One region of the Ruegeria sp. ABD4_443 genome, then DNA from elsewhere that is predicted to be linked to it. Evidence: riboswitches for the same ligand, from Rfam matches in the RefSeq annotation. Region 1 holds a riboswitch; each other region holds the start of a gene.
The links. Region 1 has a riboswitch for cobalamin ahead of ACXAG8_RS03730 (DUF1636 family protein). Riboswitches for the same ligand answer to the same signal wherever they lie in the genome.
Positions count from the first base shown of each region.

Region 2: linked by a shared signal. The riboswitch ahead of ACXAG8_RS10825 (hypothetical protein) and the one ahead of ACXAG8_RS03730 (DUF1636 family protein) in region 1 are both predicted to bind cobalamin.
Region 3: linked by a shared signal. The riboswitch ahead of ACXAG8_RS13045 (ABC transporter substrate-binding protein) and the one ahead of ACXAG8_RS03730 (DUF1636 family protein) in region 1 are both predicted to bind cobalamin.

Region 1 covers NZ_JBSWYA010000001.1:734,503-745,020, reverse strand. The annotation lists gene cobN (cobaltochelatase subunit CobN) at 1-2,289, opposite strand, end outside; gene cobW (cobalamin biosynthesis protein CobW) at 2,293-3,348, opposite strand; gene ACXAG8_RS03730 (DUF1636 family protein) at 3,345-3,734, opposite strand; cobalamin riboswitch at 3,820-4,026, opposite strand; gene ACXAG8_RS03725 (LysR substrate-binding domain-containing protein) at 4,099-4,983, opposite strand; gene ACXAG8_RS03720 (NAD(P)-dependent oxidoreductase) at 5,100-6,053, shown strand; tRNA gene ACXAG8_RS03715 (tRNA-Cys) at 6,330-6,403, opposite strand; gene ACXAG8_RS03710 (protein-L-isoaspartate O-methyltransferase family protein) at 6,633-7,286, shown strand; gene ACXAG8_RS03705 (TolC family outer membrane protein) at 7,382-8,800, shown strand; gene ACXAG8_RS03700 (hypothetical protein) at 8,875-9,723, shown strand; gene ACXAG8_RS03695 (cobyric acid synthase) at 9,729-10,518, opposite strand, start outside.
Region 2 covers NZ_JBSWYA010000004.1:364,414-374,931, reverse strand. The annotation lists gene ACXAG8_RS10855 (prephenate dehydratase) at 1-754, shown strand, start outside; gene ACXAG8_RS10850 (SRPBCC family protein) at 816-1,283, opposite strand; gene nudC (NAD(+) diphosphatase) at 1,323-2,306, opposite strand; gene ACXAG8_RS10840 (bifunctional 2',3'-cyclic-nucleotide 2'-phosphodiesterase/3'-nucleotidase) at 2,481-4,376, shown strand; RNA gene ffs (signal recognition particle sRNA small type) at 4,416-4,514, shown strand; gene ACXAG8_RS10830 (alpha/beta hydrolase family protein) at 4,727-5,584, opposite strand; cobalamin riboswitch at 5,765-5,984, shown strand; gene ACXAG8_RS10825 (hypothetical protein) at 6,074-6,481, shown strand; gene ACXAG8_RS10820 (protein-tyrosine phosphatase family protein) at 6,483-6,986, opposite strand; gene ACXAG8_RS10815 (DNA polymerase III subunit gamma/tau) at 7,159-8,925, shown strand; gene ACXAG8_RS10810 (hypothetical protein) at 8,929-9,312, shown strand; gene ACXAG8_RS10805 (YbaB/EbfC family nucleoid-associated protein) at 9,313-9,657, shown strand; gene recR (recombination mediator RecR) at 9,719-10,312, shown strand.
Region 3 covers NZ_JBSWYA010000006.1:96,756-107,273, reverse strand. The annotation lists gene ACXAG8_RS13065 (glutathione S-transferase family protein) at 1-369, opposite strand, end outside; gene ACXAG8_RS13060 (pseudoazurin) at 366-788, opposite strand; gene ACXAG8_RS13055 (ABC transporter ATP-binding protein) at 792-1,565, opposite strand; gene ACXAG8_RS13050 (FecCD family ABC transporter permease) at 1,562-2,623, opposite strand; gene ACXAG8_RS13045 (ABC transporter substrate-binding protein) at 2,620-3,636, opposite strand; cobalamin riboswitch at 3,745-3,939, opposite strand; gene ACXAG8_RS13040 (molybdopterin-containing oxidoreductase family protein) at 4,477-6,507, shown strand; gene ACXAG8_RS13035 (DUF2267 domain-containing protein) at 6,902-7,267, shown strand; gene ACXAG8_RS13030 (DUF2254 domain-containing protein) at 7,539-8,801, opposite strand; gene ACXAG8_RS13025 (sll1863 family stress response protein) at 8,846-9,130, opposite strand; gene ACXAG8_RS13020 (Dps family protein) at 9,181-9,681, opposite strand; gene ACXAG8_RS13015 (hypothetical protein) at 9,892-10,110, shown strand; gene ACXAG8_RS13010 (glycosyltransferase family 4 protein) at 10,514-10,518, opposite strand, start outside.

The DNA.
Region 1 (10,518 bases):
TTCCTGCAAATGCCGCCGCACCAGTTCCTCGGCCAGTTTCACGCCTTGGGTATAGGCTGCCCGTGTCGGCACCGAGCGCGGATCGGTGGTATATAGGTTCCGCCCCGTCGGCAGCACGTCCGAGCGCCCGCGATATGGCGACCCGGAGGGGCCCGCCGCGATCCGTTTCCCGGCCAGCGCGTCGATCAGTGCGCGGCGTTCGGCATGGGCCGAGGGCGCGGGGTCGAAATTGCCGGACACCTCGGGCACGCGGCCAAAGATATGTAACCCGTCGCCAAATTGGCTTTCCTTGATGTCGCAGACAAAGCGGTCGATGCGGGTGATCGCCTCGGCGGTGCTGGTGGCCTGATCCAGGCCAAGGTCGCTCTCCAACCCGATGGCCTGTGCCTCGTCGCGGATATTGTCCTGCAGACGATCGCGGCGCTTGGGGTCCAGACCGTCCGCGTTTGAAAATTCGTCCAGCAGGGATTCCAACCGCACCATGCGATCCGGCGTGCCGCTTTCCTTCATCGGGGGCGGGATATGGCCCAGCGTGACGGCCCCGATCCGGCGCTTGGCCTGCGCGGCCTCGCCGGGGTCGTTGACGATGAAGGGATAGATCAGCGGCAGGTCGCGGATCAGCGCCTCGGGCCAGCATTCCGCCGACAGGGCGACCGACTTGCCCGGCAGCCATTCCAGCGTGCCATGGGCGCCGATATGGATCAGGGCGTCTGCGCCCAACCCTTTGCGCAGCCACACATAAAAGGCGACATAGCTGTGGCGCGGGGTGCGCGACAGGTCGTGATAATCGTCATCGCGCAGCGCGGGCGTGCCGCGCTCGGGTTGCAGGGCAACCAGCGCGTTGCCCCGGCGCAGTGCGGTGAACTGGAACGCGCCCGCTGCAAAGGCCGGGTCGTTCTCGGGCGCGCCCCAAACAGCGTTCAAATCTGCGCGCAACTGTTCGGGAAAGTCCGACAGGGCGGCCAGATAGTCGCAAAGCTGCCATGAAATTCGCGCATCCGGCAGCGTTTCAGCAAGGGGTTCAGCGGGTGCGGTGTCGTACCCTTCGCCCTGCAGATCCGTCAGGATGGCCTCGGCCGAGGCCAGCGCATCAAGGCCCACCGCATGCGCCATTTGCCAATCCTTGCCGGGATAGGTCGACAGCACCAGCGCGGGCACCTGATCCGCTTTGGGTTTGTCGTTCAGGTTCAGCCAGCCGGTCACGCGGTCGATGATGGCGTCTATCCGCTCGGGTTCTGCGCGGTGGGCAAAGCGGGAATATTCCAGATGCGGGTCGCGCTTGCCCGGTTCCTTGAACGAGGCAACGCCCGCGTTGATCCGCCCGTCGACTTCGGGCAGGACCACATGCATGGCGAGATCGGCAGGCGAAAGGCCCCGTTCCGCCTCGGCCCAGGCTTTGCGGCGGGATGTGGCCAGCGCGATCTGGAACACCGGGACGTTCGCCGCGTCCAGGGGTGAGGTGCCAGACGCGCCTTTGCCCGAGAAAGAGGTGGCGTTGATGATTGCCGACGGCGACAGCGCCACGACCTGTTCACGCATCCATTCGGCGGCGGCCGGGGCTTTCAGCGAGGGCGCAAACAATCCAACCGCGTCCAGCCCACGATCCCGCAACCTGTGGATCAGGGTCGCGACCGGTGCCGTATCCGCCGATGTCAGATAGGCGCGGTAAAAGGTGACGATGATGCGTTTTGTGTCGCCCGCAAAGGCTGTTTCAACCGGGATCACGCCGCGATCCGGGCACCATGCGCCGCATTCGGGGATCGTCTTGGCGCCCATGACCGGCCCGGCGTAAAGCCCCGCCGCCAGCGCCATCTGCGCCAATGCCGCCTGCGCCGCAACCTCGCCGCCGGTGTCGCAGAGATGCGCCAGGCGCCGCAGGGTCGAGACAGGCAGGGTGGAATATTCATCCAGCCGCGTATCCTCACGCCCATCCGCGGGCAGGACCGCCAGCGCGATCCCCCTGGCCTGCGCCAGCGCCAGAACCTGTTGCAGCCCATAGGACCAGTAGGGCACGCCACCGATCAGACGGATCAGGATACCTTTTGCCCCCTCAAGCGTCTGTTCCACATAGGTGTCCACGGACAGGGGATGTTTAAGCGCTGCCAGATTGGCCAACCGCATCGTGGGCATCTGCCCGTCGGGTCCGCCCCCACGATGCCAGCCCACCGCGAAAGCACCAAGGTCACTGTCGGAAAAAGACAGCACCACCAGATCCGCCGGGCTTTGGCCCAGGTCGGTTGGGGTCTCGGTTTCCTCAAGCCCGTGGCTTTCGCGGAAGACGACGTGCATGGCTTACTCGGCGGCCTCGGTCACACCCACAAGTATATCGCGGATCGCGGCCTCTTTGATATCGTCATGCTCGGCAATCACAACAAGCCGCGAGCGGCGCTCTTCGCCGGGCTCCCACGGCCGGTCGTATTGGTGACGCACGCGCGCGCCGACGGCCTGAACCAGCAGGCGCATGGGCTTGCCCTGAACAGCAGCATAGCCCTTGACGCGCAGGATGTTCAGCTCATTCGCCAGACGCTCGATGCTGGCAACCAGATCGGCGGGGTCGGTTTGTTCGGGCAACTCAACGATGATGCTTTCGAAATCGTCATGTTCGTGATCATGGTGACCGTCGTGATGGCTGGGACGCGCGTCCATGTCATCCTCGGCAGCCGCTTCCAGCCCCAAGACAACGCGCACATCCACGGCCCCTTCGGCCACTTCGACAACGGGCAGGGGGCGCGGGGCCTCGGCGGCGATGATCTCTTTCGCTTTGGCGACGCCTTCGGGACCGGCCAGATCGGGCTTGGTCAGCAGGATGATATCGGCGCAGGAAATCTGATCCTCAAACACCTCGGACAGGGGCGTTTCATGGTCGATCGAGTCATCAGCCAGACGCTGGGCGTCCACCGCCGCGACATTCGGAGCAAAACGACCGGCGGCAACGGCTTCGGCATCGGCCAGCGCGATGACGCCATCAACGGTGATCTTGGACCGGATATCGGGCCAGTCGAACGCCTTGAGCAGCGGCTTGGGCAGGGCGAGGCCGGAGGTTTCGATCAGGATGTGGTCGGGGCGCGGCTCCAACGCCATCAGCGCCTCGATGGTCGGGATGAAGTCATCGGCCACGGTGCAACAGATGCAGCCGTTCGCCAGTTCCATGATGTTTTCCGCGGGGCAATCCGGGATCGCGCAGGATTTCAGGATATCGCCATCGACGCCGACATCGCCGAATTCGTTGACCACCACGGCCAGACGCTTGCCCTGCGGGTTCTGCATCAGGTGCCTGACCAGCGTGGTTTTGCCCGAGCCCAGAAAGCCGGTGATCACGGTGACGGGGAGTTTCTCAAGATTGCTCATTTCAGGGCTCCAATCGGGGGAATGCGGGCCGCACAGTTTTTGCGGAAGTGTTCGGGGCGCTCGCGCCATTTGACCAGACCATCCTCGGTCTCAAGGTATTTGGTGGCGCCGTCGACAATCACGTCCACATGGTCGGCTTCATTGAGGTGTTCGTAGACAAAGGTCCAGCGCGCGGGTCCGCCGCGTAAAACGATGGAACAGCCTTCGTCACAGTTCGACAGGCACTCGACCGCCTTCAATGCGATCCCGTCGGGAAGATCGGCCTGTTCCAATGCCTTGTGCAGCAGGGCGCCGGGGCGCTGCGCGTCATCTTCGACGGGCAGTCCGCGACGGCAGGTGGTGCAAACCAGCAATTCGACCGGAGCGGGTTCGGTCACGTCTCTCATCCCCCCAAATCCTCTTCGTGGGGGACGGGGTTTCATGCGGGCCACGCGTCTGCACATGGACCCGACACCGGAACACCCCGTCCGGTTACATCTTCGGGCGCTGGCAGGTCTCCCGGCTTGCGGATGTCAGGGCCTTGCCCTGGCAGGTGTCCCGCCTTCCCGGCCTTTTGGGCCAGTGGCATTGGGCACCCTCTCCGGTCACGGTCGCGGGGGCGGCTGCACTTGGCGGTTTACCCGCTGGTGCATTCCCTTTTCATCTGTTTGCACAGACACCAACGGATCGGACATGCGGCACCGGCAGGGGATTTGTCAAGCATTCGCGGCCATGATGCCGCGTCCCTGCCTGAAATGCGACGCGCCGGATTCATTCCGCGGCATCCCGCTCCAGCCTTTCGCGCAGCCACGCCCGGAACAGGCGTGCAGATGACGATTCCTGCGCGGTGCCCTCGGGCTGAACCAGGTAATGGGATTGCGCAAAGGGAATCGGCGGCCCCGCGATCCTGAGCGGGAGGCCCTGCGCGATGATGTTGCGGGCAAAGCGTTCAAGTATTGTGGCATGGCCCATCCCCGCCAACACAAGTTGTACCGCCGTCACCGTCGTGTCAGCGGAATGGCGCGCGGGCCTTTCAGGCGCATGCAGGTCATGCGCCTCGAAATACCGGGCCCAGTTGTCTTCGTAGCCCAGAATGTGGATCAACGGGCTGTCCGGCAGGCGATCCAGTGCCATGGGCGGTGCGTCCGACCGGCAAACGGGTACAAGGGTTTCATTGCACAACCGGTCGGACATGACGGCTGGCCAATCGCCATGACCCAGGCGAATGTCGATGTCGACATTGCCCGCAGCTACCGCATCATTCCAGATATGCGACACCAGCCGCACAGGTATTTCCGGATACCTGTCCGAGAAATCCGAAATCTCGGCCGCGATCCAATATGTCATTGTCGAAATCGCCGCCCGGATTGTCAGCGTCTGGCGCGACGCGGGTCCAAACAGGGAATCGGTCGACAGCGCGATCTCGGCCAGGGCGCGCCTGACGGTCAGGGCATAGGACTGGCCCAGTTCGGTCAAGGCCAGCCGCCGCGCCCGCCGGGTAAACAGCGGTTGCCCCAGATCGGCCTCCAACGACCGGATATGCAAAGAGACCGCGGTCTGCGTCAGGCCAAGCTCCTGCGCTGCCGTGGTGAAATTGAGCAGCCTTGCGGCGGCCTCAAAACTGCGCAGCCAGATCGGATTGGGGAGGCGCTCCATATATCACCAAAAAATTTTGCTGGTAACTTGCTTTTTTATTCATTTCACTTGCCGCTGTCCAAGGTCAATACTTGCGCCATCAGCACTAAAGGCAGAGCGATGCGCGAGGGGGTGCAATGAAAGTCGGATTTATCGGTCTGGGAAATGTCGGCGGCAAATTGTCGGGCTCATTGCTGCGAAACGGGATCGACCTGACGGTTCACGACCTGAACCCGGATCTGGTTGCGGCATTCGTTGGCCAGGGCGCCAGGGCCGCAGAAAGCCCGGCGCAAATGATGCGCGATTGCGATGCCGTGATCACCTGCCTGCCGTCACCCGCGGCCTCGGATGCGGTCATGCAGGACATGCTGGCCGAGGTTGTCCCCGGCAAAATCTGGATGGAAATGTCCACCACCGATGAGGCCGAGGTCAAACGCCTGGGCGCTTTGGTCATCGCGCGTGGCGGCGCTGCTGTGGATTGCCCGGTTTCGGGTGGGTGCCATCGCGCGGCCACGGGGAATATCTCGATCTTTGCAGGGTGCGACCGCGAGACGTTCGAGCGTATCCTGCCGTTCCTGACCACGATGGGCCGCCGGGTTCTGCATACTGGTGATCTAGGTACGGCCTCGGTTCTCAAGGTGATGACGAATTACCTGGCTACGGCCAACCTGATCACCTGCGCCGAGGCGTTGGTGACCGCCAAGGCAGCCGGTATGGATCTGAACACGACCTATGAGGCCATCAAGATTTCATCGGGAACCTCCTTTGTCCACGAGACGGAAAGCCAGGTCATCCTGAACGGCTCTCGCGATATCTCGTTTACCATGGACCTTGTGAAAAAGGATATCGGCCTGTTCCAGGAGGTCGCAGACCGCGCCGGCGTTCCGCTGGAGATCAACCCCGTCATGATCAAGATATTCGAAGACGGAATAGCCCGGTTCGGCGCGCGGGAATTGTCGCCCAACATCATCAAACGGCTGGAACAAGCGACCGGCCTGGATATCCGCGCGCCCGGATTTCCGGCGGAAATGCAGGACGACGAACCCGAAGAGCCGGGATATGAGGTCATCCCGCAAGGTGCCGGGGCCTGAGGCCGCGTCGACTCGGTGTTCTGTTCCTGCGCGCGGCCGTGACCCGCGCAGGGTGCCCCGACGACGCCCGGGCTTTCCCAGCGCGCCAACGCAACAGCAACTGACGCTGCAAACGAAAAAACCCAAGTCTCTGCCTGACAATGAAAACCCAAGAAGCGCGTTGCCCAGGGCAAAAAACACTAAAGGAAGGCCCCGATTTGGAAACGCAAATTTCCGAAATACGCTTCTAACCCGCAGGAGCGGAGAGGGCAGATTACGCAAACGCTTCTTAAAGATTGGAGGCGAGTACCGGAATCGAACCGGTGTACACGGATTTGCAATCCGCTGCGTCACCACTCCGCCAACTCGCCTTTTGCAGTAAAATCAATTACTTGCCGTGGTGTGGAAGCGGTTCTAGCAGCTTTGGGGGCGGACGTCCAGTGGGTTGCGGGGAAATTTGCCGGGCGGTGGGGGCTTTCCTTGGGGGCGGTTTTCCGGTCCTCTATTGTCGCAGGGCAAGAATTCGCGTTCCGGACCGTTGCCGGTGCGGGGCGGATGTGGCAAAAGCCCTTCAACCTGGGAAAAAGAATGAGCGATCACATGACAGATTTCGCAGCCCGACGCCGCACCATGGTCGACACGCAGATACGGCCATCCGATGTGACCAAGTTCCCCATTATCGACGCGATGCTGACCGTGAAACGAGAGAATTTCGTGCCCGACGCGCAGCGCGAGGCCGCCTATGTCGGCGATCTTGTCGAGCTGTCCGGCGACCGCTGCCTGCTTGAGCCGCGAACACTGGCCAAGATCCTGGACGCATTGAACATTACCAGCAACGAGGTCGTTCTGGATATCGCACCGGCGCTTGGTTATTCGACCGCGGTTGCCGCGCGGATGGCGCAGCTGGTGGTTGGTGTCGAGCAGGACGAGACCCTTGCGGAAGAGGCGCAATCTGTCCTGATGGAGGCGGATGTCGACAATGCCATCATCCATACCGGCCCGCTGGAAAAGGGGGCCGCGGAACACGGGCCCTATGACGTGATCATGGTGCAGGGCGGCGTGGCACAGGTTCCTGACGCTCTGCTGGATCAACTCAAGGAACATGGCCGCATCGCCTGCCTGTTCATGGATGGCGATCTGGGCACGGTTCGTATCGGGCGCAAATCGGGTGGAAAAGTCAGCTGGCGGTTTGCATTCAATGCCAGCGCGCCGGTCCTGCCGGGTTTTGCTGCGGACAGTGTATTTTCGCTATAGTCCGGCAACAGTTTTCTCTGTCGCCTTGATTAGTTGAAAACAAAGACGCAAACTGCCTGCGAGGCAGTATTATTTTGATTTGAGAGGGAATGGGTATGCCTAGAATGACCCGAGGAAAGCTGGTCAAAGCGCTGGCGGTGACGGCTGGTCTGGCGTTGAGCACGCTTCCCGGGCGTCCGGCCTGGGCCGATAACCTGACGGATGCGTTCATCGGCGCCTACAATACCAGTGGCCTGCTCGAACAGAACCGTGCCCTGCTGCGTGCGGCTGACGAAGATGTGGCCATCGCGCTGGCGGCGCTGCGTCCGGTGATCAACTGGGCGGTGGATATCAGCCAGCAATACACCAAGACGCGGTCGGGAACGAGCGTGGGGAGCGTCAATCCTGCCCGGTTCTTCACGGGCCTGACCCTGACGCAGCTGTTGTATGACGGCGGCGCGTCGGTTCTGGCCAAACAGTCGGCCCAGGAAACCGTCCTGTCGACACGGCAGACCTTGCAGGAAATCGAACAGCAGGTCCTGTTCCGGGCCGCGACCGCCTATCTGAGCGTGTTGCTGCAGGAAGAGACCGTTCAAATCCGCGAGAACAACGTCAACCTTTCCGCCGAGGAACTGCGCGCGTCGCAGGACCGGTTCGAAGTGGGCGAGGTCACCCGCACCGACGTCGCCCTGTCCGAGTCGCAGCTGGCCAGTTCGCAGGCCGATCTGGCCGATGCGCGCGGTGACCTGAGCACGGCGCAGGCGGAATACGTGAATGCAGTCGGCAAACAGCCGGGCCGGACAGCCGGGCAGCCCAGCCTGCCGAACCTGCCGCGTTCGGTATCCGAGGCGATGTCGCTGGCGCAAAGAAACCACCCGTCGATCCTGTCGGCGCAACATCAGGTCCGTGCGCTGGATCTGGTTGTGCAACAGCAACGCGCGGCCCTGGGGCCGAATGTCAGCCTTGGCGCCAATGCCGGTGTCCGCGAGGATTTCGACGACGACGACTATCAGAATGACGCGGGCGTATCGCTCAGCCTCAACCAGCCGATCTATGCCGGTGGCCGTCTGGCCGCCAATATCCGGCGCTCGATGGCGACGCGTGATGCATCGCGGGCGAACCTGTTGAACGTCCAGAAAGACGTGACCCAGGGCGTTACCGATGCCTATGTCCGGTTCGAGACATCGACAGCAAGCCTGCGCGCATCGACAGAACGTGTCCGTGCATCGCAGGTCGCCTTTGACGGGATTCGCGAAGAGGCCACTCTGGGCGCGCGGACCACGCTGGATGTGCTGACCGCTCAGCAAGACCTGCTGGATGCACAGTTGGCCGAGGTCGTTTCACGAACCGAGCGTTCGCTTGCGGCCTATCAACTGTTGCAGGCGCAGGGCCTGCTGACAGCCGAACGGCTGGGGCTGGCGGTGCAGATCTACGACCCGACGCTGTATTACAATCTGGTCAAAAAAGCGCCGTCACAGGTCAGCAAGCAAAGCCGCGATCTGGATCGGGTACTCAAAGCGTTGCGCCGGGACTGACCGGCGTTACTATCTGTTGTGAGCGCGGCCTTGTTTGGCTACACTCGGCCCTAGGGCAAGAGCGGTAGAGAACAATGGCAGACAATGTAGCGAAAAAGGGTGTCGAAGACGTTCTGTCGTCGATCAGGCGACTCGTCAGCGAGGAAGGCCGCATCCTTCCTGATCCGGGTCAGCCGCCTGTGGCGCGCAAGCCCGGCAAGCTGGTTCTGACGGATGCGCTGAGGGTTGGAAAACAACCCAAGGATGACCCCGCCCCATTGAACCTGTCGGCCGAGGTTTCGGCACGTCCTGTTCCGCAAGACGACAGGGGCGCTCCGGCAGCGTCCGCCGCCAATGACCTGACGCGGCCTATGTTGCTGCGCAGCTGCGATATTGTTCAGCCCGGTAAAAACGTCAAAGCGGCCGAAGCGGCCGTTTCGGCCGAAACCGATCACCCAGATGAAAACCCGGCCGATCTGGCCGGTAGCCTGAGCGCCAAGATCGAGGCGCTGGAAGAGGCGATTGCCCGAACCGAGGATCAGTGGGAACCGGATGGCGAAAGCGATGACGCCTATTCCGGCACGCCGACCGGCAACATGGACTGGAATACGGATACCGGGTTCGCCGCTGCGGCCTCGGGCGACGTGTCCCAGGACGATGAGCCCGAGGATATCGAAGACACCCAGCCCGAGGTCGCCGAAGCCGTTCGAAACCCGACAGTCGCCCGTGACGGCGGGGTGCAGGGAGGCGATATCATTCAGCATTCCGCGCCCGAACTTCCTGTGGATGTGCAGGCACTGGACCCCGACGCCCTGCAAGAGATGGTTGCCGAGATCGTGCGGCAGGAATTGCAGGGGGCGTTGGGCGAACGTATCACGCGAAACGTCCGCAAGATGGTGCGCCGCGAAATCAATCGCGCATTGGCAGCGCAAGACCTCGACTAAAGGTGTCAGGTGCCCATTGGCGTCTGCGCAAGGGACAGCAACAGGTCCAGATCCAGGTGCTTTTCCAGATGGGATGCCAGCGCATCAAGCGTGCGTTCGACATCATCCTCGTAGGTGATGGATGAGGCGGCACCGAACTGGCGCAGGTAGCTGGCGCGAAACGGGTCGGACGAAAAGACACCGTGCAGATAGCTGCCCCGTATTCGGCCATTGGCACTGGCCGCACCTTCTGGCCGGCCGTCGATTTCCAGCCAGGTACGTTCACAATCGGGGCCCTTGGTGTGCCCCATGTGGATTTCGTAACCGGTAACGGGTTCACCGCCCGGCAGCGCGGTCGCCTGCCGCAGCGTGACCTGTTTCTGTCCGCCCATAACGGTATCGACATCCAGCAGCCCCAGGCCCGGAACCACACCCGGCGTGCCGTCAACGCCCTGTGGGTCGGAAATGGTTCGCCCCAGCATCTGATAGCCGCCGCACAGGCCCAGCACATGCCCGCCGCGGCGCACATGCGCCTGAAGGTCGATATCCCAGCCTTGCGCCCGGAAAAACGCCAGGTCGCCGATTGTGGACTTGCTGCCCGGCAACAGGACCAAATCCGCGTCACCCGGCAGGGCCCGACCGGCGGGGATGATTTCAACCGTCACGCCCGGCTCAGCCGAAAGCGGGTCGAGGTCGTCGAAATTCGCCATACGCTCAAGCTGAGGAACGGCGATCTTGCACGCGCCGCCGTGATGCGAGCGAATGTCCATCATGTCTTCGGCCGGAAGTTTCCACGCATCGTGGAACCAGGGCACA
Region 2 (10,518 bases), on a different contig from region 1:
GCCGCTGGCCTGCCGTACTTTCGAGGATGTGATCGAATCAGTGCGCGCGGGTCAGGCCGATCTGGCCATGCTGCCCGTCGAAAACACGACCTATGGGCGTGTGGCCGACATTCACAGGCTACTGCCCCATAGCGGCTTGCATATTGTCGACGAGGCGTTTGTGCGGGTTCATATCAACCTGCTTGGCGTCCCCGGCGCACAGCTTGACGACATCACCGAGGCGCATTCCCATCTGGTTTTGCTGCCACAATGCGCGGGCTTCCTTAAGGAACACGATATCCGTGGCCGCGTCAGCCCCGACAATGCGCGCGCCGCGCGCGAGGTGGCCGAAGCGGGCGAAAAGCATTCGGCCGCTCTGGCCAGTGAACTGGCGGCAGAGATATACGGCCTGAACGTGCTGGCCCGGCATATCGAGGACCATGGCGACAACACCACCCGTTTTCTGGTCATGTCGCGCCAAGCCGATGATTCGCGGCGCGGGACCCACGGGATGATCACCAGCTTCGTGTTCCAGGTCCGCAACATTCCGGCCGCGCTTTACAAGGCGCTGGGCGGATTTGCCACCAACGGAATCAACATGACCAAGCTGGAAAGCTATATGGTCGACGGGTCCTTTACCGCCACGCAGTTCTATTCCGACATCGTTGGGCACCCCGATGACCGGAACGTTCAACTGGCCATGGAGGAGCTGGCCCATTTCACCACGAATGTCGAAATCCTGGGGGTCTATCCCGCCGCGCAACCCCGCGGCTGAGCCAGAACCCCGGCAGATGCACCCGTGGCGGGCAGCCTGACCGCGGCCTTCGGCGGTCAGGTCATGCGCCGTGCAGGTGGCGTTCTTCCAGTTCCCGCGCAAATTCGCTGAGCCGCAGTTGCATCTGGCGGCGGAACCGGGATTTGCCCAGCTTGAAGGACTGTAGCAACAGCCGCGCCGGCAGGGATTTTGCCGCCAGCGACATTTCGACGTTCAACCGGGTTCGGCGTTGCGACAGGGCCAGAAACTCAACCGTGGTCAAACCGGTCATGCCTTTGCTGGCCGATTGGAACTGCATCAGAACCGGGCGTTCGCATTCGCTCATGACGACCGAGACCTGTCTTGGCTTGCCACGCACCCGAAACTCGGTTTCCCAGGTCATGCCCGCCGCCGGGGGCGATTGCATGACGGTGCGCCGGACATCCACGCCGCGCCGCATCGCCATCCGTTCGAATCGCTCAAAATCCGAAACCATTTCGAAAACGGCATCGATGGGGGCTTCGATATCTTCGCGGGCTGAAAACTGCATATTCGTCTATGTATCCAGAGGTCTTGGGTCAGTGTCCTGTCAGTCCAGCGTATCTGCAAGCCAGTTTTGCAACAGAAAATGGGCAATTGCACCTTTGCGGGCAGGCAAAAGCTTGGGATTCTCGCCTGCAAAGGCCTGCATCATCTCGGATTTGGTGACCCATATCGCGTCCTCGATCTCGACCGGATCGATGCGGATGTCCTGTGACAATGCCTCGCCCGCGCAGCCAAACATCAAGGACGCAGGGAATGGCCAGGGTTGGCTGGAAAGATAGCGGACCGGCCCGACGGGGACGCCGGCCTCTTCCATGACTTCGCGCCGAACAGCCGCCTCAAGGGTCTCGCCGGGTTCAACAAAGCCTGCCAGCAAGGAATACATCCCCTCGGGCCAGCCTGGTGACCTTCCGACCAGAACGGATTGCCCATATGTGATCAGCATGATGACCACCGGGTCGGTTCTTGGAAAATGCTGGCCGCCGCAGGACGGGCAGCTGCGTTGCCACCCGGCCTGAGAGATATCGCTGCGCGCGCCGCACCTGGCGCAAAAGCCATGGGTTTCATGCCAGCCGATAACGGCCTTGGCCGTCGCGGCAAGCTCGGCGTCGCGCGCGGACAGCCGGGTCATGATCCGGCGCAGCTCGGCAAAGACGTGGCCCTGGGGCAGGTCCGGGTGTTGCTGTTCGCTTTGGTCGACAAACGCCCCGAGGCCGGACAGATCGTCCCCGTCGGGGACCCAGCCCGAGACATCCATCGCAAACAGTCCCGTCCCCGCTTCCGTCAAACCCAGAAACAACGGCGCTTCAAGCGCCCCGCCGGGCCCGCCCTGTACCAGGCCATGCGACATCGGCACCAGGGCCAGGCTGTCCAGCGCCTCGCCCATGACCAGCGGCTTGCCCCGCCAAAGCAACAGGCACCGGGCCTCTGGGTCTGTCTGGATCTCGGCCAGCCGGTCCGGGTCATTGCGGATATGCGCCGCGCGATCCAGACCGGAACCGCCAAATGTTACCTGTTCTGCGTGCTTCATTCCGTGGTTCCCGAACTTTTGTCCGGGGCTGCCACGTCTGACCCCGTGGTGCAACGGAAATTCGCGCAGCCGAAATGCCTCTGCCGTCGAAAGGCCGCATGGACGTCGCGGAATTTGCATATAGTATTCGAACTATTGAATTCTCTTGTAAGACATTATTCCAAAGCCCCGACGTTGAAGCCTGACACCCTGCCGCCGCCGAACAAGTCCGACAAGGACCGGGCGCATATCCGCATCCTCGCAACCTCGGACCTTCACATGAATGTGATGGGGTTCGATTATTATGCAGACCAAGCCGACGGCAGCATCGGCCTTACCCGCACGGCGACCCTGATCCGACAGGCACGGGCCGAAGCCGAGCGGAACGGGGGCACGGTCTTGCTGTTCGATAACGGGGATGCGTTTCAGGGCACGCCGTTTGGCGATTGGGCGGCAACCAGTTCGCAGCGGTCCCATCCGCTGATGCAGGCCTTTTCAGAGCTGGGCTATGACGCGATTGGCCTGGGCAATCACGACTTTTCCTTTGGGCTTGCCAGCCTGGACCGCATCCTGACCCAGTCACCATGCCCCGTCCTGTCCAGCAATGCGCATATGGCCGACCCCCTGCCCGTCTGGTCGCCATCGGCCATTCTGACGCGGCAAGTGCGGATGGGCGGGCGATATGTTCCCATTCGGATCGGCGTCCTGTCCGTTCTTCCGCCCCAGACAGCCCTATGGGAAGCGCATCGGCTGAAAGGGCAAGTCAGCGTCACCGACGCGCTGCAACAGGCGCAAGAAGTCTCGGCAGATTTGCGACGCCGGGGATGCGATCTGGTCGTGGCCCTTGCGCATTCCGGCCTGGGGCAGGCCGAGGCGGCACCCGGTCTGGAAAACGCCGCCGTTCCGATCGCCGCATTGCCCGATATCGACGCGTTGGTCGCCGGTCATACCCACCTGACCCTGCCGGGCCCCGGCCATGCGGATCTGGATTTTGTGGACAGCGTCACCGGACATATCCACGGCACGCCTGCGGTCATGCCGGGATCGGCGGGATCTCACCTTGGTGTCATTGACCTGGCGCTGACCCTGGATGCGGGCAACGGCTGGCGCGTGGTCACGTCGCGCGCTGACCTGCGCGCCGTGGCGGGCGGGCCGGGCCTAGCCGACGCGCCCGCCGTGCCCGAGGACACCAAACTGGTCAAACTCTTTGCCCACGGGCATGAACAGACCCGGCTTCGTGCTGCCCGCCCCGTGGGCACGGTCGCGCAACCGATGCACAGCTATTTCAGTTTTTGCGTCCCCGACAAAGGTCTTGCCACTGTCGCGGCGGCGCAAGCGGCGGCGTTGCGGCCTTATCTGGCCGGAACGCCTGCGGCCGATCTTCCGGTTCTGTCAGCGACCGCCCCGTCCAAATTCGGAGGCCGCGCCGGGCCGCGCCATTATACCGATATTGCCGCGGGTACGCTTTCGATGCGCCATGTCGCGGACCTGAACATTTTCCCGAATGAATTGCGCGCCGTGATCGTTTCCGGTGACGATCTGCGCGACTGGCTGGAAATGTCCGCCGGGATATTCAATCGCCTGCCCAACGGCTTTGCCCCCGCGTTGATCGACCCGAAACGGGCAGGGCATAATTTCGATGTGATCTTCGGGCTGACCTACCGGATCGACCCGTCCTGCCCTGCGCGTTTTGATGACCGGGGCGTGCTGGGGAACCCGGACGCCTTTCGTATTTCCGAAATGCGGTTTGACGGGCGCCCCGTAGCGCCCGAACAACGGTTTGTCGTTGCGCTCAACAACTACAGGGCCAATGGCGGCGGGCATTTTCCGTTCGCCACCAAGGCCCGGCAGATCGAGCTGCCGCAGGCGCCGATACAGGATATCCTTCGCGACTATCTTTCGGGCGCGCGGCCCGGCGACCCGCTGGAAATGGCCGCCGATCCGTTCCGGTTGAAACCCCGATCCGCAAGGCAGGCCATTTTGAAGACCGGACCGGGCGCGGCCAAGTACCTGGACGAACTCGGGCACTTTTCGCCGCGTGTGCTTGACCGGGATGCCGACGGGTTCATGAAACTGCACCTGTCCTTGTGACGGGTTGTCATTTCGCCCCGGCGGCCCTATATCCACGCCTGAGAGGTTGGCGCGGGCGAGCGCCTCGCCAACCTGGTCAGGTCCGGAAGGAAGCAGCCACAACGAGTCCCGCTTGGGTCGATGTCCAGCCTCTCACTTGCCACTTACCTGGCGCCCTCTGCCGGCCCTTTCCCCAGAAAAACAAGTAACGCGGCCCGCGCATGTGGTTCGTGATCCTGTTCGGCAAGCTGGCCAAAGCCGGGTTCGTGCGGGACAGGCGGCGCGTGGTGCCCCCCTTGCCCCTTGCGGTCGACTTGACCGGCTTAGCGTCAAGCGGATGCGATTCGTCAGGCGATCAGGCGATCAGGCGATCAGGCGATCAGGCGGGGCCAAACAGCCGCGTTTCGGCGTGCAAATGCGCCGATATGGCCAATCTCGGGCAGGCCGTGATCTTGCGGCGCAACAAGGTGACGCTGCGCGTTCGGCCCGTAAAGCGCGGCCAGGCGCCATACCGCCTGGGGCGGGACCATCTGGTCGTCGGCAAAGGCAAACAGATCAATCCGACCGCCCACGCCCGCAGGGTTGAGCGCAGGCAGATCGGCACCAACATCCGCAAGATAACTGCACGGCGACGTGCACCATTTCCGCCACTGCCAATAGACAGGGGCCGGCAGGTCTGCCCCAAAGCCCAGCGCCTTGCCCGGCAAATACCCCATGACGCGGGCCGCCAGGGGTGCGTGCCCGAACCAGAACAACGCCGCCATGGCCCGATAGGGCCAGGGATGATCGGCAAGCGACACCATCCCGGCACTGACACAGATCATCCGGTCAACCCGGTCAATATCAGGCTGGACCGGGCCCAGCATACCGCCGACAGAATGACCGATCACCCACAGTTTCGCCCGCGGATAACGCCGCCGCATCTCGGACCGCGCCGCGGGCATGTCCTGCACCGCCCAATCCGCCATGGTGACCTTTGACCCGCGCAACGGCCCCCGCAGCGAGGTTTCGAAATCGCGATAGTCATAGGTCAGGCAGGCGATCCCGTGCTCGGCGGCCAACCAGCTTGCGAAATGTTGGTAATACGCGCGCGGTACCCCTGTTGCACTGTTCAGAACCACAACCGTCTCCGGCGCGGATTGCGGCACGTAAATGCGGGCCGACAATTCAACATCGCCCGCAGGGAACCGGAAATCTTCGGTTGCAACAGCTTGTGAAAAGTCCAGCATCCTGAGCCGCCTCCAGCTTCTGAACTGTGTGGTTCACTTTTCACTCGGCCCCATGCGACCCGTTCCTGTCAAGCGGGTTCCTGCATGACCAAACGTCCGGTTACCCGGCCACCGGACCGGCATTGGCGCGCCATCATGGAAGGGCAGGTCTCAATCATCTTGACTTGCCCCGTCATCAGTCGATAGCCGTTGCATGATGGTTTCCGCGCCCATACCGGGCCGGGATGAAAAGGGAACACGGTGCGGTCAACACCGGAAAGCCGGAAACGACCAAAGCCGCGACTGCCCCCGCAACTGTAAGCGGTGAGCACTGCCGAAATCACCACTGGCCAACAGGCCGGGAAGGTCGGCAAAGCAACGACCCGCAAGTCAGGAGACCTGCCATCAAACGCGAAACTGAAACTCGGGCGGGGTGTCCGGGCAGGGTCTGACCGCAACGTTCGGGTCTTCCTGTGCCAGACACGTCGCCCCCTGCGCGGAGGGCGCTCGATGAACTGGTCAACACAATCCCATATTTTCACCGCGACCGTGTGCCAGCACACCGGGGCCCCCTGCCCCGCACTGGCCCGGCTGGCGCGGGCCGTGGCACGCGCGCTGGAAACGGCAGCCCCCGTCACACAGGCGGATTTCGAAATCGAAGGCAGCAGCGAACTGACCCATTGTGCCGACGGGTGCATGGCGGCGTTCAGGGCCACCCACCAGATGATCCGCATATTCTGCGGCACCCAAGCCGGTGCAAGCTGCGAAAGAATGGACCGGTATGCGGACATGATGTTCAGCGGTCACGACGGGCCCTTGCCGTCAGGCACATTGGCGCACCCACCCTGCGCCATGCTTCAGGCGCAACCCCGCAGCACCCAGCAGCCCGTGGAAATTGCGGCGGCCCCACCGCCCTGACCTAGAAAGCCAGGCGCGCGCCTGCGGGCGCCAAGGCCCAGTTCATCTGTTCCTCGGTCTCGACGGCGCAGATTCGCACCTTGCGCAGGCGCTTTAGCGCGGCCTCTGAGGGTTCACCGCATTCGACCATCAGTCGCAGCACAACCATTCCTGACCGTCCGCACCCGCCGCGGCAATGCACCAGCACGCGCCCACCGCCCGACAAGGCGTGCCGCGCCGCGGCGCTGACCTCGGGCCATGATTCTTGAATGGACGGACCCGGTGCGCCGAAATCATCAACCGGCAGATGCGCCCAGCGGCTGGCGCGGCTCTGAATGTCGCTGCCGAAATTCTGTGCGCCATCCTGAAGCATTTCAACCTCGGTGGTCGTCGAGATCACCAACCCCGGTTTCCAAGCCGAAATCAGGTCCAGATCGCCTGGGTAATCACCGCTACGGCCCGGCATAGAGGTCAACGCAAGCGTACCGCCCCCGACCTGCAGCGCATAGATCACCAGTTGTGACATCAGGCCCACCCCCTTCAAACTCGTTACTGTCAAAATCAACCTTTGAAACCTGTTCTGACATTTTTACGCGGATCGGGGCGGTTTCCAAAATGAAAAACGTCGCCCTGTGCAGTGGACGCCAGAGACTGGCGCCTCTACGCTGTCTCGACAGGACGAATCCGCCAGAGCAGACATGACCGACACGCCAACCACCGCCTATCAGGTTCTTGCCCGTAAATACCGCCCCGAAACCTTTGCCGATCTCGTCGGCCAGGATGCCATGGTGCGCACCCTGAAAAACGCGTTCGAGGCGGACCGGATTGCACAGGCCTTCATCATGACCGGCATCCGGGGCACCGGCAAAACAACCACCGCGCGGATCATCGCCAAGGGGATGAACTGTATCGGCCCCGACGGCACCGGCGGCCCCACGACCGAACCCTGCGGGCAATGCGAACATTGCCTGGCCATCATGGAAGGCCGTCATGTCGACGTGATGGAGATGGACGCCGCCAGCCGCACCGGTGTGAACGACATCCGCGAGATCATCGACAGCGTCCGCTATCGCGCCGCCAGCGCGCGCTACAAGATCTACATCATCGACGAGGTTCACATGCTGTCGACCAGCGCATTCAACGCGCTGCTCAAGACGCTGGAAGAACCGCCCGAGCATGTAAAGTTCATCTTCGCCACCACCGAAATCCGCAAGGTTCCCGTCACGGTCCTGTCGCGGTGCCAAAGGTTCGACCTGCGCAGGATCGAGCCGGAAGACATGATCGCCCTGCTCAACAAGATAGCCCAGGCCGAGGGCGCGCAGATCGCACAGGACGCGCTGGCGCTGATCACCCGCGCCGCCGAAGGGTCGGCCCGCGATGCGACCTCGCTGCTGGATCAGGCGATTTCCCATGGTGCGGGCGAAACCACCGCCGGGCAGGTCCGCGCGATGCTGGGCTTGGCCGACCGGGGGCGGGTGCTGGACCTGACAGACATGATCCTGCGCGGGGATGCAGCCGGCGCACTGGCCGAGCTTGGCGGGCAATATGCCGAAGGCGCCGACCCGCTTGCCATATTGCGCGACCTGGCTGAAATCACGCATTGGGTCTCGGTTGTCAAGATCACCCCCGATGCAGCCGCTGACCCGACGGTTTCCCCCGACGAACGCGCGCGCGGGCTGCAAATGGCCGAAGCCTTGCCGATGCGGGTGCTGACCCGCATGTGGCAAATGCTGCTCAAGACGCTCGAAGAAGTCTCGGTCGCGCCCAACACGATGATGGCGGCGGAAATGGCCATCATCCGCCTGACCCATGTGGCCGACCTGCCCAGCCCCGAAGACCTGATCCGACGCCTGCAATCGGCACCGCCCCCACCGCCGCCGGGCGGCAATGGCTCCGGCGTTTCCGCCAGTGCCGGACCGGGCGCGGCTCAGGCCCCGCAACCTGCTTCTGGTGCCTACATGTCGGCGCCTCGCGGCACCGGCGGCGCAGCCCCGACAACCGCCCTGGCGCAAGATCTCGACGCCGCGTTGGCACGCTATCCGACATTTGACCACGTGATCGAACTGATCCGGTCCAACCGCGATGTCAAACTGCTGGTCGAGGCTGAAAACGGCATCCGCCTTGTGTCCTACCAACCCGGCCGCATCGAATTCACCCCCACGGATCAGGCCCCGACCGATCTGGCACAGCGCCTGGGGGCATCGCTGCAACGATGGACCGGCAACAGATGGGCGATTTCCGTGGTATCCGACGGCCAGTCCCCAACCATCGCCGAGATCCGCGACGCCGCCGAACTGGCGCTCAGGGCCCAGGCGCTTGAACACCCGACGGTGCGCGCCGTGCTGGAACATTTCCCCAAGGCGACAATCACAAGGATCGAAACCCCCGAACAACTTGCCGCGCAGGTCGAAACCGAGGCCCTGCCCGAGGTCGAAGACGAATGGGACCCGTTCGAAGAGGATTGATAGGTGCATTTCCCACGTATCGATGCGGTCTATCACGAAGCATGTGACGTCTTTAATCCCGGATGGAACGGCGAAACGGTCAGCGAATGGCATGAGGCATTTGTTCTAGCATCGCATCCCGTCTCGATAGCCTTGTTGATCATTTCTACATTTGCCCTTTGGCACAAGAGCCTTTGGATCGCTTTGGCGGCAACGCTGTTGTGGGCGGTCTGGACTGGCCATATTCTCGGTGCCGACATGATGAATGATGCGCGCCGTTCAGCCGCAGACCTCGGCTGCGTCGGCCATTCTACCCTGTTCATTGGCTTGGCAATTGCGCTATGTGCTGGGATGACACTTTACACAGCATATATTCGCCTGAGGCGATTACACTCGAGGAGACACTAAATGCTCAAAGGACTCGGCGGCCTGGGCGACATGGCCAAGATGATGAAATCCGCACAGGATCTTCAAACCAAGATGACCGAGATGCAGGAAGAGCTGAACACCATGATGGTCGTCGGCGAATCCGGCGCCGGCCTGGTCAAGGCGACTGCCACCGCCAAAGGAGAGCTAAAGGGCCTGGACATCGACCCGTCGATCTTCAACAGCGACGACAAGGAAGTGGTCGAAGACCTGATCCTGGCCGCAATCAAGGACGCCCAGACCAAGGCGACGGAACGGTCGCAGGAAGAAATGGCCAAGCTGACCGAAAGCATGGGTCTGCCCAAGGACATCAAACTGCCCTTCTGATCTTCATCTTTTCCAAAATACTCCCGCCGGAGGCGTCTTCCGGCGCCACCCAGGACAGACCGTGAGCTCGAACAGCGACATCGACAATCTGATCGACCTGATGGCCAAGCTGCCGGGCCTCGGCCCCCGCTCGGCCCGTCGCGCCGTTCTGCACCTGATCCGCAAACGCGCCCTGCTGCTGACGCCCCTGTCGGACGCGATGCAGCAGGTGGCCGCCACGGCGCGCGAGTGCCTGAATTGCGGCAATGTGGGCACCACGGACATCTGTGACATCTGCACCTCCGAGGACCGCGCAACCGGAGAGCTGTGCGTTGTCGAAGACGTGGCCGACCTGTGGGCCATGGAACGCGCCGCTGTTTTCAAAGGCCGCTACCACGTACTGGGCGGCACGCTCTCGGCGCTGGACGGCATCGGCCCGGATGAATTGCGCATTCCCAGATTGAAAGATCGGGTTGTGGCCGAGGGTATCACCGAGATCATCTTGGCGCTGAATGCCACCGTCGATGGCCAAACCACAGCCCATTACATCGCCGATCAATTGGAGGGTCAGGTGCGCCTAACCTCGCTGGCGCAAGGTGTGCCAATTGGAGGCGAGCTGGATTATCTGGACGATGGAACGATCACCGCGGCCCTGCGCGCGCGGAAGGAGATTTGAACCAGTTTCCCGCCGGTTGCATTCCGCAGTTCAGCCTGCCAAAAGAACGAAGTTTCAATTTCTTACAGAGCAGGTGCTCCGATTGTACATACTTTCCTTTCATCTATTTCGAGTTCTCTGGCCTATCATACTATTAGCGTCAGTATTACTATTTTTACTCGACATCTGGGGTCAAGAACGCTGGTCAAGGACTATTGTCTCAGAAG
Region 3 (10,518 bases), on a different contig from region 1:
AATGTTGACGAAACGGCGGGGATAGGACCGTCGAAGCGTTCCTTCATAGATGTTTACAGCAAGAAAGACGGTCCAACGATAAAACGCAGCCATATCCGCAATACTAAAGTCGGATCTGTGGAAGGCATCGGGATGGTGTCTTTCTAGCCAAAACAGGATTGCTGCAACCTCGGTCAATGTCTCGCCCGTCTCAAGTTCCAAAACAGGGATTTGCTTCCAGGGGTTTGTTTTTACAAACTCCTCCGGTAAGGGCGTGCTGGGCGTGCTTTCGATCGAAACCAATTCATAGGGAATTTGCAGCAACGCCAAGACAGCTTCAATGACGAAGCTGCCGGAGCCGAGACGTGCATGCAGTCGATAGTTGCTCAATTCGTGTGATCCAAATAGTCTTGCAGACGAACCAAAGCGCGTTCAGGAATATCCTGTGGTAGATCTTCTGACTTGGCTTTTTGCTCACCCACTTCGATCAACATCACCATGCCCATTGCATAATGCGGAGTGCATTTGATGCCGTAGAGACCGTCGACATCAAATGTCACAGTGATTTCTTCGTTCAGCTTGCCTTTGATCGGCGTCGCCCCCTCTGGTACCATCCCTTCGATGCTGACCGCATCATGGCCTGGGCGTGTCGCCAAGAACTTTACGCTGTCTCCAACCTGAACATTCAAATAAGGCGGTTCATAGATCATGGATCCATTGGCATTCCGGTTCAGCATCTGAACTTCATACATTTCAGCCAATGCCAAACTTGGTATCAATAGTAACAGGAACGAAAGCATAAAGCGCATGGATCACTCTCCTTTATGGGCGCTGTGGAACCGAATAACTGGCGAGCCGTCGAAAGGGTCGGTCATAAAGTGACCGCAGACGCCGAATGTTTGTATCAAACGTTCTTCAGTAAGGATTTCAGCGGGCGTGCCGAGAGCATCGATTTTTCCAGCCTGCATGACACAGATGCGATCACACATCATCGCTTGGTTCAGATCATGCAGTGCTACGACTTTTGTGATGGGCAGCTCTCTGACAAGGTGCAAGATCGCCAGTTGATGTTTGATATCCAGATGATTTGTCGGTTCGTCCATTAGCAAAACCTTCGGCTGCTGGGCCAAAGCACGGGCAATTTGAACGCGCTGACGTTCGCCACCGGACAAGGTATGCCAAACCCGATCTTCAAACCCCTGCAAATCGACCGCTGCCAGCGTATTCGCGACGATTGCTTCGTCGTCGTGGCCCCAAGTCTGCAGCGCCGACAGGAAAGGCGTGCGACCCAGTTCAATTGCGTCGCGCACGGTGATGCGTTCTTCGGTATCAGCGTGTTGCTCTACCAGTGCGAGCCTTTGTGCGATCTCTCGTTGTCGCAACCCCGCCATTGGGGCATCACCTAAGAAGACACGACCCATGCTAGGAAATCTGACCCCGGCCAGCATTCGCAGTAGGGTTGATTTGCCCGAGCCGTTGGGGCCGATCAGCCCCAGCATTTCGCCTTCATTCACGGTCAGGTTTGCGCCTGAGACGATCGCTTTCCGTTTGATACGCCAGCCGAGGTCTTCGCATCGCAAGATCATACTGCTGCCCTCCGCCCGATCAGGATCAGGGCAAATACTGGCGCGCCAACCAGTGCTGTGACCACACCAATTGGCAGAACTTGCCCTGGGATCACTGTGCGCGAAATCACATCAGCGCAGATCAAGAAAATAGCGCCAGCCAAAGCCGAAGCTGGGATCAAAGCACGATGGCGCGTGCCAACGACCATCCGCATGGCATGCGGGATCACAAGCCCGACAAAGCCGATGGATCCGGTGATCGACACCATTGCCGCGGTCATAAGGGCAGCAATCCCGATCAGGCCAAGTTGCACGCGCCGAACCGCGATACCGAGGGATGCCGCGCTGTCTGCGCCAAAGATGAAAGCATCCAGCGCCCTAACATTAAAGAGACAGGCTATCAAACCAAACAAGGCGGCGGGCACAACCACAACTGTATCAGGCCAACGAACTCCGCTTAGGTTTCCCATGAGCCAGAACATGATACCTCTGGCCTGTTCCGCGCTGGCGGATTTGGCAATGATGAATGCGGTTAAGGCGTTAAAAAGCTGAGACCCAGCGATCCCCGCCAAAATGATGACGCCAGCGGCTCTTAACCCTGTGCCGCCGCCAGCGACCTGGGCCAGCATTGCGACAAAGGCAAAGGCAAAGATAGCACCTGCAAATGCGCCAGCGGACATCGAGATCGCGCCGCCTCCGATGCCAAGAATTGCGACGGTGACTGCGCCAGTCGAAGCGCCTGCAGAAATGCCCAACAAATAAGGATCTGCCAGTGCATTCCTCAACAAAGCCTGCAAAACGACACCAGACAGGGCCAAACCAGCACCGCAGCAAGCGGCTACAACAGCACGTGAAAGCCTGTAATTCCAGATAATTCCGGAATCGATGCGATCTACTGCATAGTCTGCACCAATTATTTTATTGGCCAGCACCTTGAGAACAACGTCCATCGGGATGTGGGTTTCGCCTAAAGCCGTGCCAGCCACCAAAGCAAGAAAAAGAAGAGGCGGCGCGATCACCGCCCACTTCCAGATATTGCGAGAGGCCGACCGGACAGGTATCCGGTCGGTCACACTCATTTCAGGTCATAGCTTTCCAAAGCGTCCGCAACCTGACCCAGTGTCAGGATCGCGCGAACGGTTGGGCTCATCGCGTGTGCATCGATGGTGATGATGCGGCCTTCTTTCACAGCGGTCATTTCAGAGGCAACTGGGTCTTCCATCAGGAACTTACGCTTCATTTCGATATCATCCGCTGGGAAGCGGCGACGATCCATTTCAGCGATGACGATGAAAGAAGGATCTGCTTTGGCGATGGTTTCCCAACCAACCAGTGGCCATTCCTCATCAGATTGAACGACGTTCTCAACGCTCAGTTTGTCCATCATGTAGGCAGGTACACCTTTTTGACCTGCAACATAGGGATCTGCTTCCATATCGGCGGAAGAGAACCAGAACAGGCCTGACGTCCCTTCGGGCAGATCTAGTGCAGCCGCTTTGGCAATTGCGTCGGCTTCGGCGGCTTTCAGCTCTTCCACCAGTTCGGCACCACGGGCTTGAACATCGTAAATTTCAGACAGCTGAGAAATCGATTTGTAGAAGGTCTCTGTTGAAAAAAGCTCAGACCGGGTGCCGTCAACACCTGTCAGATTGTCCTTTTTCTCACAGTCCGTCGGCATGGTGTAGGTTGGAATGCCAACATCGTGGAACATTTCCCGTGTTGCAACGATACCTTCTGCGCCAACGTGCCATTCATACATGACGGTCACCAGCTCTGGTTTTTTGTTCACAACGCTTTCAAAGCTTGGATCATTGTCTGCTAGACGCTCGATACCAGCGTTCAGTTTTTCAAACTCAGGCAGAACTGGGTTGAACCAAACAGATGTACCGGCAACTTTGTCGCCAAGGCCAAGCATATACAGAAGTTCGGTCGTAGACTGACCGATGGTGACGGTTGAGGCAGGAGCCGCGTCAAAAGTCTGGTCATAGCCACAGTTAGAAATTGTCAGCGGATAGTTTGTTTGTTGCGCCGCTGCGGCTGTCGTTATCAGTGCAAGTGCCATCGCCCCTGGCACATAAAGCGTTTTCATCATTATTAGGCTCCTTCGCCAATGTTGAGCGAGGTCACCGGGAAGGGACGCGCAGTTGAAAAGATCAACCTAAACCATAATGCCACGATCCACCCCGAACATCCCCGTCCGGTTAAAGTGTCTTCGTCGGCAGGTCTCCTGACTGATGGATCTTTGCTTTATTTCGCCTTCCCAAGCACGTAGGCTCAGTGGATATTGAAATGTGGCTCGCCATCTACAGTTGCGGGGGCAGTTTCGTTTAACGCACAAAGTACGCCGCGAATTCCCTATTAATTTCGTAAGAAAACCGACGAACTGATTACTGGGCTATGAAACTATTTCGGTCAACCCCATAATTTTCAGGCGACCTGTAAGTTGGCAAGCCCAACTGCGCTGCGCAAAATCTAAACGACCGGATTTCTGGCCGCGCTGCGGTTCTGCAACTAATGCAGCTGCAGAGAAATTTTCGCCGCGAGCACGCGCAGCACGAATATCAAATTGGCAGGTTGGGCTCGCTGCCGCCATTAGATCGGTCGCAGCATGCTTGCCTGACAGGTTGCGCGCCCACACCAGGGACGGCCCAGAGCCGACCTTTGGCGGGCCATTTAGATGCTGCGGCTGCAGCCCGCTTTGCCGACATTCGCCGCGCTTGCTCGGTTTCTGCCACCCAGAAGGTCCGCACCGCGGGACGAAGCGACCTTTCAACCTTGAACTTACGGGGTCCGCTTTGGGCGCGAACGAATGTAGTAATACTTTGATGAGACGGTAAAGCTGACGTTGGCTTCAGGAGCTAACAGCCTTCTCAGACTCGCTTGCCTCAGTTAAGGTTAAGTGATTGCAAAAAACGACAGGCATGACCCCCAGTTGGAAACCTTCACAACAATGTGCCCAATGAACTGTCATCCGACGCTCTGCGGGATGAAGGTCACTAAACACGACGACGGGCAGGTTCTTATTGAAGGGGATGAGACGAATCCCGACAGCGCAGGCTTCCTCTGCATGCGGGGAAAGGCTGCCCACGAGATCGTGGGGAACGACAAGCGCCTGCTGACACCGCAGATGCGCCGTTCGCGCGGAAGTGAGACCTGGCAAGATGTGAGCTGGGATGCCGCCATGGATTACATAGCCGCAAAGATGCAGGACGTGGGACGTGAGCGGGTCGGGTTCTGGCAAGCACACGGCAACTGGGGCAATGACTACGCATTTGGCCTCAAGCGCGCGCAGATGGATCGGTTCGCCAACTTATACGGCTGCCAGTATTGGAACCCTGCAATGATCTGCTGGGGTTTGGGTGGCTTTGGTGTTGGGATCACCGGTGCTCTTGAGACCTCGACCAAAGAGGACCTTGGCGCAAACTCTGAGCTTGTGATCCTCTGGGCGGCTAACACTGTGAGCCAGGCCAATACACTGCGGCACGTTGAAATCGCAAAACGGCGCGGAGCACGGATCGTCGTGATTGATGTGCGTCGCACCGAGGCATCTGCATTGGCCGATGACGTCATCCTCGTGAAGCCCGGAACCGACGCGGCACTCGCACTTGCAATGATGAACGTGATCTTAGCCGATGGGTCTCACGATACCGACTTTACTGCCGCAAATACGATCGGGCTGGACGCGTTGAGCGCTCATGTGGCCTCCATGACACCCAATTGGGCCGCCGCCATCACGGGCGTGTCGGCGCAGCAGATCGTTCAGCTCGCACGCCAATACGCGGCCACCAAACCAGCGATGATCGTCATCGGAGGATCTTCGCTCCACAAAGGTAGAAATACTTGGCAGGCGGCGCGCGCCATATCCTGCCTGCCCGCGCTCACGGGCAACTTCGGGGTCAAAGGCGGCGGCATAGGCCCGCGCCACGGAGGGCGCAGCCACGGCGTCGGCTTCAATGATGTCTCTGCGGCTGAACGGAGGCCACCCGGCAGTTACATTCCCAACCAGATGGAAGCTATTGTGGAGGCGCTGGAAAGTGGTGCGGTCAAGGTCTTCGTCACAATTGGCTCAAACGTGCTGTCTTGTTTTGCGGACACTGCACGCACCCGAGCTGCCCTTGCTAAGGCCGACTTGGTCGTTGCTTACGACATCTTCCCCAATCAAACGATCCGAGAATTGGCCGATATCGTCTTACCCGGGACGATATGGCTAGAAGAGATCGGCGCGAAATCCACAAACTCCCATGTTCATCTGTCTGACCGGGTTCTGCCTCCTGCGGGCGAGGCGCGCCCAGTCTATAATCTCTATAAAGGGCTTGCAGCGCGACTAGACGTCAAGGACGTCTACCCATGGGTCGATCAAGAAGCTGCTATTAATGCTGTGCTCGACCACCCTGCGACTGGTCATGCCACGGTCCAAACACTTCGTGCGAACGGCGGGCGCGTGCCTCTCAAGATCTCTCATGTAGCGTATCCCACCCTTGAGTTCTCAACCCCATCCGGTAAGATCGAATTCTTCTCCGAGCGCGCGCAAGCCATGGGTCTTCCGCCTTTGCCGATGCCGCCAAATGAACCGCCAGTCGATGGGCTCGCCCTTGCACACGGGCGCACTTTCGCGCAGTTCCACGCATTTTTTGATCACGGTCGCGCACTTCCAACCCTTGCTGCGAGAGAGGCGGAACCAGAACTCTGGATTGCCCCCGATGATGCATCGGCACGCGAGATCACGGATGGTGACTGTATAGAAATGTTTAACGCACGCGGCGCATTCCACGCGCGCGCCAAGGTCACGCGCCGAATGCCTGAAGGCACTGTCTGGATGCGCGACGGATGGCCCGATTTCAACACTTTGACTGAAGGAAGCTCCGTTTTGCCCGACGCCGCGCTCTCCGCGTTTCCATTCTCGGTTGGCCAAAACAACTACGGTGCCCGCGTTGAAATTCGGCCCGCAATCGCGAAGGATTGATACTTCGATGCCTGGATCGACGGGTGTAAGGACGGTTTGTTCGTTCGCATTCAAGGTCGGTTAATAGGAACCCTGGTACCTGCAAATGTCGGCTTCTGGTGCCTCGCGGTTTTTCCAGCAGTGTGCAGCATTTAACAGTTTGGGCTCGAAGCTGACATCTGACGGTTTTGGTTGGGCATTTAACCGGTTCTGGCATCTTCAATGACGGCTGTGCGGACGGAGCTGCCGTTCATTTATCGACAGCTCGGAACCAGATTTGGTAGGCTTTCCTTGTTGGAATTTCTCAGGAACGAAACCTCACATGCCCATGCCATGGACATATAGACACGCGTCAAAGGAATGGAGAGCGTTTCTCGATGATGCGAAAGAGCGCATGTGTCTAGAGTCAGACAACATGACCTACACCGCCGTTGACGCAGTACTCCAGGTGTTTCGCCGTCGCCTGACTGCACAACAGGGCTTGGACTTCGCGTCGGTTCTGCCAAGTGTGCTTCGTGCGATTTTCGTGAACAATTGGGAACCTGCGGCGCATCCTGCTCGCTTCTCCGAGCGGACTGAACTGACGAGCGAAGTAAAGCAGGTTCGCGTGAACCACAACTTGACCCCGGACAATGCGATCGAAGCAACTGCATGGGCGATCCGGCGCTGCACGAACAAAAGAGACTTCGAGCGTGTGCTTCAGAAAATGCCCGAAGGATCAGACGCATTCTGGCACGTCGACGTGGATGACGCTTCGGAACTTGAACAACGAATAATCTAGTTGCGACGCAGCATTCGGTGACTTGGGCTCTTCTGACACCTTCGCTGCATGATCTACGAGCGGCTGGTCTGGGAGGGTATGCCGTTCGCTGCGCAGCGCACCAACTCGAAAAGTGCGGACAAAGTAGCCGTTTGGTTTCGCCACTCACTGACTACCTTTCGTTGAAATGTAACTAAGACCTTTCGAAGAGCACTTTTCCATAAGTTGGGGGATGGCCCACTCACAAACCACCCCCCAGCCGCACTGGACTGCAATTGTCCAGGACGGTTGACTAAAACCCTTCAATTGCGGTTTCGACCTGGCCACAAAACTTATCAATATCGCGCTCAAGCATATCGCTTTCTCGGGTCTCATCTCTGACCGCAGATAGTTCATCTACAACAGCCAGCAAATCTTCTTCTGGAGCTGCCTCTGCGATGCGCACCAAAGCGCGAATAAGGGCGGCCGTTACGAGGCCATTACCCCGGGCAGCGCGTCTTAGAGCTGGCATAGAGTCGTGAAACAGTGCCTCAGCCGTGATGGACGGGTAAACCACCCGTACGTTTCCGTCATCATCCCGATACACACCCGTGCAGAGCTTTGACGACCACGCTCGAGCCAGAGACGCCGACAGTCGGTCGATGCAGACTATTGCGGTAAACGTGTCGTTGACACCCGGTGACAACGCCCGAAGTGCGATTTCAACGAGAAGATGGACAGAAAAGCGGATATCGCCATTAGGATCTCGCGCGGAGATTAACGGAGCTGCCGCTTGCACCAGATCATTAAGACTTTCGTCACTATCACCATAAACCTTGGCCAAAGTGTCCGATGGAACCATAAAGTCTCCTGGCTGCACATCAAAAACGACGACTGCTCCGGCTTCCTTGGCCGCACTCACTAGACCTTCGGTATTGATCGAATTCACATATCCAGTGCCCGAAGCCAAGACTTGGCGCTTGTCTCCCTCCTCAGGGACTGCCTCTGAAGATGGAGTATCTGCGCTGTTTTCGATTGCGGTGCTGACTTGGCGATCCAAGGCCTCAGAAATCCGCGCCGCCTCCTGATCAATGGTTACGCGCGTCGATACTGTATGAACGAAGAGCAACAGCAAAAGAACTGAGATGATCGAATAGACTATTCCAATCGCAACGGCCAAATTTACGGATGTGTCATCGCGTATCAGCCACAAGATCAACAAGCTGTATAAAAACGTCGCTCCAAGTGAGCCAACTGCAATCTGATTTACCCTGTCTTCGCCAAAACGCTGCAAGAGCCTGGGCCCAATTGATCCGGCTGCTAAGGTGTAGACCAGCAAAACAATGGAATAGACCATGACCAACGCGGACATGGATGCTGCCGAGATTGCGCTTAGTACATCGCTCGCAGTACGATTAGAAACGCTCAGCCAATCGGAAGCGGACCAACCCCAACTCGCGAGCGCTTGCTCCGTCTTGAAGACAATCCCAGCCACCAAAAGCCCTGAAAGACTAATGGCGGCAGGGATAGTTAGGAACCCACGAAAGTACCTCACTAATTCTCTAGGTGTTTGCATTCCTGTCTCCATTTACGACACGAGCTTTGTTCACAAACACAGCTCTACGAGAACCGGTCGGCCGCTTTTTTCAAAGCACTCTGCATATCGCCCCATGCAGCCTCGTAGCCCTTTTTGACATCTTCCCAGGCCTCGTCGCTAGTCGACTTCAAATCATTCAGTTGAGCCTCTGCGTCAGATCTTGCCTTGTAGAGCTTGCTGAGCTGCTCCTCGAGCTCGAGTTTGGCGTCCGCTTCGGCCACCTTCAGCTTGGCTTCGAGAACATCAATCTGGGCATTCCAACTATCCAGTTGCAGCTGTGCCTTTTTCTCGTACCCAACACGTGTCATCGTTTTTCCTTTCTTCGCAAACCTTGGTTCAAATCGAGGGGAGCCGCCAATTAGGCCGCAACAATTGCCTTGAGCATCCAGACGGCTTCCTCATGCTTCGCCATCCTGGCGTTCATCAGGTCCTCTGTAGCCCCATCGCCATAACGAGCGGCGGTCGCAGCCGTCTCACGCAGGTTCCGGACAATCGCTTCGTTGTCTGCGACCAATTGTTTGATCATGCCCTCTGCATCTTTAACCGTCTCTTCTTCGGTCAGCTTGGCTTGGCTAACCATGTCCGTGAACGAGATCGGTGCCACCTGACCCAACGCACGCACACGCTCGGCCAATTCATCCGCAGCTTCGAACAGGTCGCGATACTGACGCTCTGTTAGTTCATGGATCGGCAGGAATAGCGGGCCCACGACGTTCCAATGTGTGCCTTGTGTTTTCACCATCAGGACCATGGTATCGGCCAGTACTTCCGTCACCGCGTTGGCGATCCAGGCGTTCTTGTCGATGCCTGTGTCGTTGGTTTCTTCCTGAACTTCAGACTTTAAGACTTGCTGTATCATTTTCACTCCGTTTCGTTGCTTGCGGAGTAAACCTAAGAGCGATTCATAAAATTTCAAATAAAATCATATACTTAAGTTAGGTATCCGACACATCATGGGGCGCTTCATGATCCTGGGTATCCGGCACAACATGCCAAGATTGATGTAGACACACAGGCCCATTGCCATACATGCTTGGAGTAACTGACGTAAGCTACTGAGGTCATGCCAGTGTCTGATCAAAATCGACCGCCAAAGCGCACGGAAAAACTGCAACTGATGCTCGACCTCGAAGAGCTTAAAGCCATTGATGATTGGCGGTTCGAGAACAGACTGCCATCCAGAGCGGCCGCCATTAGAGAACTCATCCGCCGCGGTCTGATTTCCAATGAGTTTGAGGAACCACCTACTGATGCGCCTTCCGGTGAGTTTCGTGTTGTGGACGAGTGAAAAGACTATTCGCAGAACATCCCAGCGAAGTCCCAGTAAGGTTCGCTGTATCGCGCGCTCGGTTTTTTTGGATACCGCATAATGCTCGATCTTCTTTCAAAGAAACTGTGTCCGCTTTGGGCTCTTCAGGTTGTTTCGCCGCGAACGGTATCAAGAGCTGGTTCAAACCGACGTGCCTTTCGCTGCACTTTGCACCAATTAGAAAGTCGCGGGACATAGCTGCCGTCCACTTGGCACAAGGCAATAACCGCTCGCAGTCCACAGAGGGCACCAAGATTTACTGCGCTAAGTAGGCTCGCGCACAAAACGCAAAGCTGGCCTCAGGCAATTTCTTTGAAATCACAATTGATTTTGCAGCGAATGGCTCGGCTAAAACACAAAAGATCCAGTGTCAAATTTTGATTCAGC